2 regions of the Pseudolactococcus yaeyamensis genome follow, and region 2 is predicted to be linked to the other one. Evidence: predicted binding sites of a transcription regulator. Region 2 holds the regulator's gene; the other holds the start of a gene.
What was found. Region 2 encodes HrcA, which represses chaperone genes, less so after heat shock. Its sites were predicted from a motif close to TTAGCACTCNNNNNNNNNGAGTGCTAA; they were not measured.

Region 1: groES (co-chaperone GroES) is a predicted target of HrcA. The motif match lies at 1,453-1,479, and genes of this name have one in related genera.

What each region holds. Positions count from the first base shown of each region.
Region 1 covers NZ_BAAGGP010000005.1:21,691-25,120, reverse strand. The annotation lists gene groL (chaperonin GroEL) at 1-1,103, opposite strand, end outside; gene groES (co-chaperone GroES) at 1,140-1,424, opposite strand; gene ACYQ21_RS01970 (CHAP domain-containing protein) at 1,590-3,143, opposite strand; gene ACYQ21_RS01965 (single-stranded DNA-binding protein) at 3,175-3,430, opposite strand, start outside.
Region 2 covers NZ_BAAGGP010000004.1:58,993-62,422, forward strand. The annotation lists gene ACYQ21_RS01770 (M15 family metallopeptidase) at 1-28, shown strand, start outside; gene ACYQ21_RS01775 (hypothetical protein) at 119-529, shown strand; gene hrcA (heat-inducible transcriptional repressor HrcA) at 689-1,738, shown strand; gene grpE (nucleotide exchange factor GrpE) at 1,759-2,292, shown strand; gene dnaK (molecular chaperone DnaK) at 2,576-3,430, shown strand, end outside.

The DNA.
Region 1 (3,430 bases), on a different contig from region 2:
GCCAGACGTTCTTGTAATTTTTCGCGATCGAAGTCAGACGTTGTCTGCTCAATCTGTGATTTAATAACGGCAGTCCGATCAGCGATGGTGTCTTTCCCGCCAGCGCCTTCAACGATGGTCGTTGTATCTTTATCAACAGTTACTTTGCTTGCTTGACCAAGCGACTCAACTGTCGCATCTTTCAAGTCAAGACCAAGGTCTTCAGTAATGACCGTACCACCTGTAAGAATGGCAATGTCTTCAAGCATGGCTTTGCGACGGTCGCCAAAACCGGGTGCTTTGACTGCCACGACATTGAAAGTCCCACGGATTTTGTTCAAGACAAGTGTCGGTAAAGCTTCTCCGTCAACATCATCCGCAATAATCAGAAGCGGACGGTTTTGTTGCAAGATTTGTTCCAATAACGGTAGCACATCTTGGATATTTGAAATCTTTTTATCTGTGATGAGAATGTAGGGATTATCCAAATCAGAGACCATTTTTTCGTTGTCTGTTACCATGTATTGAGACAAGTAACCACGGTCAAATTGCATGCCTTCAACGACATCCAGTTCAGTTTCCATCCCTTTTGATTCTTCAATGGTAATCACACCGTCATTGCCAACTTTTTCCATGGCTTCAGAAATGTAGTCGCCGACTTTTTCTGAGCGAGAAGAAACAGCAGCCACTTGCGCAATCGCTTCTTTACCAGAAACTGGGATCGCGATAGCTTTCAAAGCGTCTACAGCAGTCGCGACAGACGTTTCAATCCCACGACGAATGCCGATTGGGTTAGCACCTGCCGTGACATTTTTCAAACCTTCGCGGACAATCGCTTGTGTCAAGACAGTCGCCGTCGTCGTCCCGTCACCTGCGATATCATTTGTTTTTGATGCCACTTCACTAACGAGTTTAGCCCCCATATTTTCAAAATGGTCTTCCAACTCGATTTCTTTTGCGATAGTTACGCCATCATTGGTGATTAAAGGTGAACCAAATGATTTTTCCAAAACCACATTGCGACCCTTTGGTCCAAGCGTTACTTTCACTGTATCTGCTAAAATATCGACACCACGTACCATTGCAGCTCGCGCATCTGATGAAAATTTAATATCTTTTGACACTTCTTTTACCTCCTATTTATAAGTTGTGCTGATTGTCTATTCTACGATTGCTAAAATGTCGTCTTCACGCACAATCAGCAATGTATCAGAATCGTCCTTGATTTCAGTCCCTGCAAATTTTTCAAAAACGACAACATCGCCAACGGTCACGCTAGGATCAATAATATGCCCGTGATGTGTGTGACGCCCTTTACCAACGGCGACAACTTCTGCTGTTGACGGCTTTTCTTGCGCACTTGTCGTCAGAACGATGCCACCGATAGACTTCTCTTCTTCTTTTTTAACACGTAAAACAATACGATCACCTAATGGTTTTAACATCTGGTAAGCCTCCAATTATTTTTAATTTTTGGCACTCTGTGTGTTCGAGTGCTAACACTTCTATTATACTCAGTTGGTCAGGAATAGTCAAGGATTTTTGATTGTTAGATGCAAAAAAAATATGAGAGCGTACCTCGCTCCCACCTCTTTAAACATTTCCAAATATTATTTTGGAATAAATTGAAATTGTATCGCTTCAATCCTTTTAGATTGACCTGTTGTCCCCGCTACTTCTCCTTCATTTTGCCACTCTTGCCAACCAATATTTTGGACATGGACACGATATTTAACCGTATATTTCTTAGACAAGTCATCTTTAAAGTTTATTTTAACCGCTTCCAAGCGTTTTTCTTGACCTGTTGTTCCGACAGCACCTAAATATTTCTGCCAACCAATACCTTGAACATGCCCCTCAATTTGGATATCCTCTTTTCTACCTTGATATAAGAGTTCAAAAGCTTCCAAGCGTTTCGCGATACCAACAGTTCCTGAAACCGCATTATGCTCTACATAACCTAACCAACCAAAGTCTTGAATATGGGAACGATAAGAAAATTCGGTATTTGACGGATTAGGACTTCCTTGGAAAGAATTTTTAGGAACTAATTTGAATTGAAGCGCTTCAATTCTCTTGCTTTGTCCAGTCGTACCTGCAGTTTGACCGTTTTTCATCCAACCTTGCCAGCCAATATTCTGAACATGTGCTCGATACTCAATATCATAATAATCTGATACACCATTATTCAAAATAATCTCAACAGCCTCAACACGTCTAGTTTGACCAGTTGTACCTGCAATTTGACCTGATTTCTGCCAATCCTGCCAACCAATATCTTGAACATGAGCTCTGTACTGTACAGCTTTATCAATTGAAGCGTTCCCTGAAGAAAGTCGCAACGCTTCAACAGCTAGTCCATATCCTGTTGACCCAGAAAGTGCACCGTCTGCAACATTGTTCATCCACCCCACCTTACTCACATGGGTTTCATAATTAATACCTACAGATATAGCTTGTGCCAAATTCTTTACGGGTAATTTGACAGGTGGAGATGCTGAAGTTGTCGAAAAATTTCCCAAATAGATGTAACCTTGGAATCCGGCTCCCATACTATTTTTATCAAGTTGTCTAGTTCTAAAGAAAAAACCGTCCCAACTTGATTCCGATATTGTTAGAGTATCCCCATTTATTTCTTCAACGATTGCAACATGACCATAGCCACCGCCTTCTGGATGCCCCCAACAAGCAACTGCCCCAAGTTGCGGTGTCTGACCTGAAGCATATTTTCCAACATTATAATCCCACCATTGATACGCATTACCAGTTGAAAGATTAGGTCTGGAATCTAGTATTTCATAAGCCCTCCCCCATGCATAAGCTGTACAGTTAGGCATTCCATACCCAGATTGATAGAATACATTTTGACTGAAATAGTAGCCATTTGAAGTCGTTGGAGCAGTCACACGAGATTTAAAGCTAGCAATAAAATTTTCACTTAATAAAACACTCGACACTTGTGTCAAGTATGCTTCTTGTAATTTTTGTGGAATCCCAATTCCTGTTCTTTCGCTATTTACCTCACGCTCATTCACAACCTCAGCTGATGAGCTTTGGCTCATTACAGCTCTAACTATTCCAACTGATGTTAAGATAGGTGCAAATAATCCCAATACCACAGTCGAAGCAACTGCAGCTTGTCTTAAATTTCTCTTTACTTGCATTTTAACTCTCCATTTTTAGGCAACACTCAAATTAAAACGGTAACTCCTCATCCTCCAGCATCACATCTGAAACATCATCAACTTGGTTTTCTCTTAAAGCAACAGCTGCGCGACTTTCTAGCAAATTGAACTGCTGGCATAAGACTTCAGTCACATAGTGGGTCACACCAGTCTTGTCTTCATAGCGTCGTGTTCGAAGCTCTCCCTCAATTGAGACGAGGCTGCCTTTTTTAGCATAGGATGCGAACAACTCTGCAGATTTTCCCCAAATGACAATGGTTAAAAAA
Region 2 (3,430 bases):
TTATCTCAAGTTATTAGATAAGAAATAATCAGATTTAACCACGATGCTTCATGAAAATTATGGTAGAATAGTCATATCTAATGTTATCTAAAAGTTTAAATTAGGAGTACTGGTTCCCATGTTTTCAGGAAAATCATCATCATTTGTCATTTTGTCTAGCATTGGTCTGCTGATTTATTCAGCTTGGCGAATGATTAACAACATATTGCCCAATCTACAAACTTTCAAAATCGTCTATGATACTTTGCTTAAAGCAATTGCAGCCTTCAAGTTACAGTCAAGTATGTCAATGACTAATCTTCAGTTTTTGCTCTATGTTGTCTTACTGGTTGCTTTTATCTTCTTGTTGACTAAATTTTGGAAATTTGCCATTTATGCCTTGTTATTCTTCGTGTTTATCTTGGTTTGCAATTTTGCTTACTATGCTTGGTCAACAGGCGCAACATCAGCAGAATGGTTTACCTTTATCGTTATGAGTGTCAGCTTTATCAACGTTTTTCTGACTTCTAAGACTAAGGGGCTAATCTAACATTATGCTTCAATAAAGACGATAGGTTTGAAATTAGCACTCGATATAAAAGAGTGCTAATTTTTTTGTTTTTTTCTTGACAATGAAACAAGAGAGTTATATAATAATAAATGTAGTTAGCACTTGGCAACTACGAGTGCTAAAAAAGAGGTGTTCAACATGATTACAAAACGCCAGCAACAAATTTTAAACTTGATTATCTCGCTTTATACACAAACGCATAAAGCGGTCGGTTCTAAGGCTTTGATGACTTCGATTAACGCTTCCAGTGCCACCATCAGAAATGATATGAAGGCGCTAGAAACACTCGGGTTCATTCAAAAAGAGCATACGTCATCTGGTCGCGTACCAAGTGTGACAGGGTATAAATATTTCGTTGAAAACTTTTTAAAGCCTGGCAAGCTAGACAATAATGATGTTTATCAGGTGATGAAACGTTTCGATGGTGAGTTTTATAAACTGGATGTGCTATACCAACAGGCGGCGCAAATTTTATCAGATATGACAGGTTTTTCAGCTTTCATTTTAAATGTCTCCTTGAAAAATCAGGTTCTGTCTAAATTTGATATCGTCCAGCTTGATAGTCATTCAGCTATGGCTGTGATGACCCTTGATACAGGTTTGGTCAAAACGATGCAATTCTCACTGCCAAGGTCGATGACCTTAGACGATTTGACGACTTTCAAGTTTATTTCTGATGAGCGGTTGGTTGGCAAGCGAATTTTGGATGTCCACTATTCCTTGTTGACAGAAATTCCGCAGGTTGCACAGAAATATTTTGTTGTGACGACAGATGTCTTGCAACTCTTTGACCATGTCTTTTCAGACCTGTTCAAGGAAAACTTGATTTCATCAGGTCGACAAAACTTGTTAGAGTATTCAGATGATGTTGTTTCACTCTATAAGATTTTGATGGATGATGATGCCATTATTCATGAAATTCGAGATACGGTCTCTGATGATGAAATCCGAAGTGTCAAATTTGATTCAAACTTGACGGGGAATCATCAGATTTCAAAAAACATCACCCTCATGACGCAACAATTTGTTGTGCCCTATCGAGGTCTGGGTACTTTGGCGCTGATGGGACCTGTAGATTTAGACTACCAAAAAGTTGTCTCGACCATGGACCTTGTGGCCAAGATTTTAACCATGAAACTGAGTGATTACTATCGTTATCTCGATGGTAATCACTATGAAGTGATATAAAAATAACAAAAGGAGATGTAATGTCTAAGAAAAAGCAGCATGAAGACGTCGAAAAAGAATTAGCTCAGGAAGTTGAGAACGAAGCGATTTTGGAAGAGATTATCGACGACGAAATCGATGAGTTAGCAGCGCTCCAAGCTAAACTCGATGAGATGGAAAATAAGTATCTTAAGGCGCATGCGGAAATGCAAAACAATCAACGCCGTGCTAATGAAGAGCGGCAAACGCTTTTGAAATATCGTTCACAAGATTTGGCGCGTAAAGTATTGCCAAGTCTGGATAATCTTGAGCGTGCGCTTGCAGTTGAAGGTTTGACAGAGGATGTTAAAAAAGGCTTGGAAATGACGCAAGAAAGTTTGCTCAATGCTCTTAAAGAAGAAGGCGTTGTCGAAGTCGCAACAGAAGGCGAATTTGACCCTAACTTCCACATGTCAGTTCAAACAGCGCCAGCAGACGATGAGCATCCAGCTGATACCATTGCCCAAGTTTTACAAAAAGGCTATCAACTCCACGAACGCAACCTGCGCCCTGCAATGGTTGTGGTTTATCAATAAAGAGTTGTTTGACCGAAATGTCAAAAAACTATAAATAAATTTAAAGAGTGCGCATAGCGTAAAAAAGGATGCGCATCGCGCAAACTTCCCTGATTTTGTTTCTGAAAGTGGTGACAACGCAGTCGTCAAATTCAGTGAAATCACCTGTGAGATAGTTCTTATGAGCGTGAAGGCTCCTGAAAGGAGACAAACAGCGAATTAGAGATAGCCACAGGAAGTTCACTGAATTTCCCCACTTCAGAAAACAAAATCAACACACAAAAATAAAAAGAAGGTAAACATTATGTCTAAAATTATCGGTATTGACTTAGGTACAACAAACTCAGCTGTCTCAGTTCTTGAAGGCGGCGAAGCTAAAATCATCGCTAATCCAGAAGGTAATCGCACAACACCATCAGTTGTGGCATTCAAAAACGGTGAAATTCAAGTTGGTGAAGTTGCCAAACGTCAAGCAGTGACTAACCCAGATACAATCATCTCAATCAAACGTCACATGGGGACAGACTATAAAGTCGAAGCTGGTGGTAAATCTTACACACCACAAGAAATTTCAGCCATGATTCTCCAATACATCAAAGGTTTTGCTGAAGATTACCTTGGTGAAAAAGTTGAAAAAGCTGTTATTACCGTTCCTGCTTACTTTAACGATGCGCAACGTCAAGCAACAAAAGACGCTGGTAAAATCGCTGGTCTTGAAGTAGAACGTATTGTCAACGAACCAACAGCAGCAGCACTTGCTTATGGTCTTGATAAAGTTGATAAAGACGAAAAAATCCTTGTCTTTGACCTTGGTGGTGGTACTTTTGACGTCTCAGTTCTTGAACTTGGCGATGGTGTCTTTGAAGTCTTATCTACATCTGGCGATAACCATCTTGGTGGTGATGACTTTGACCAAAAAATCATTGATTACTTGGTAGCACAGTTTAAAGCTGATAATGGTATTGACTTGTCTCAAGATAAAATGGCTTTGCAACGTTTGAAAGATGCTGCTGAAAAAGCTAAAAAAGACTTGTCAGGTGTAACATCTACACAAATCTCATTGCCATTTATCACAGCTGGCGAAGCTGGACCACTTCACTTGGAAGAAACTTTGACACGCGCTAAATTTGACGATTTGACTGCTGACTTAGTAGAACGT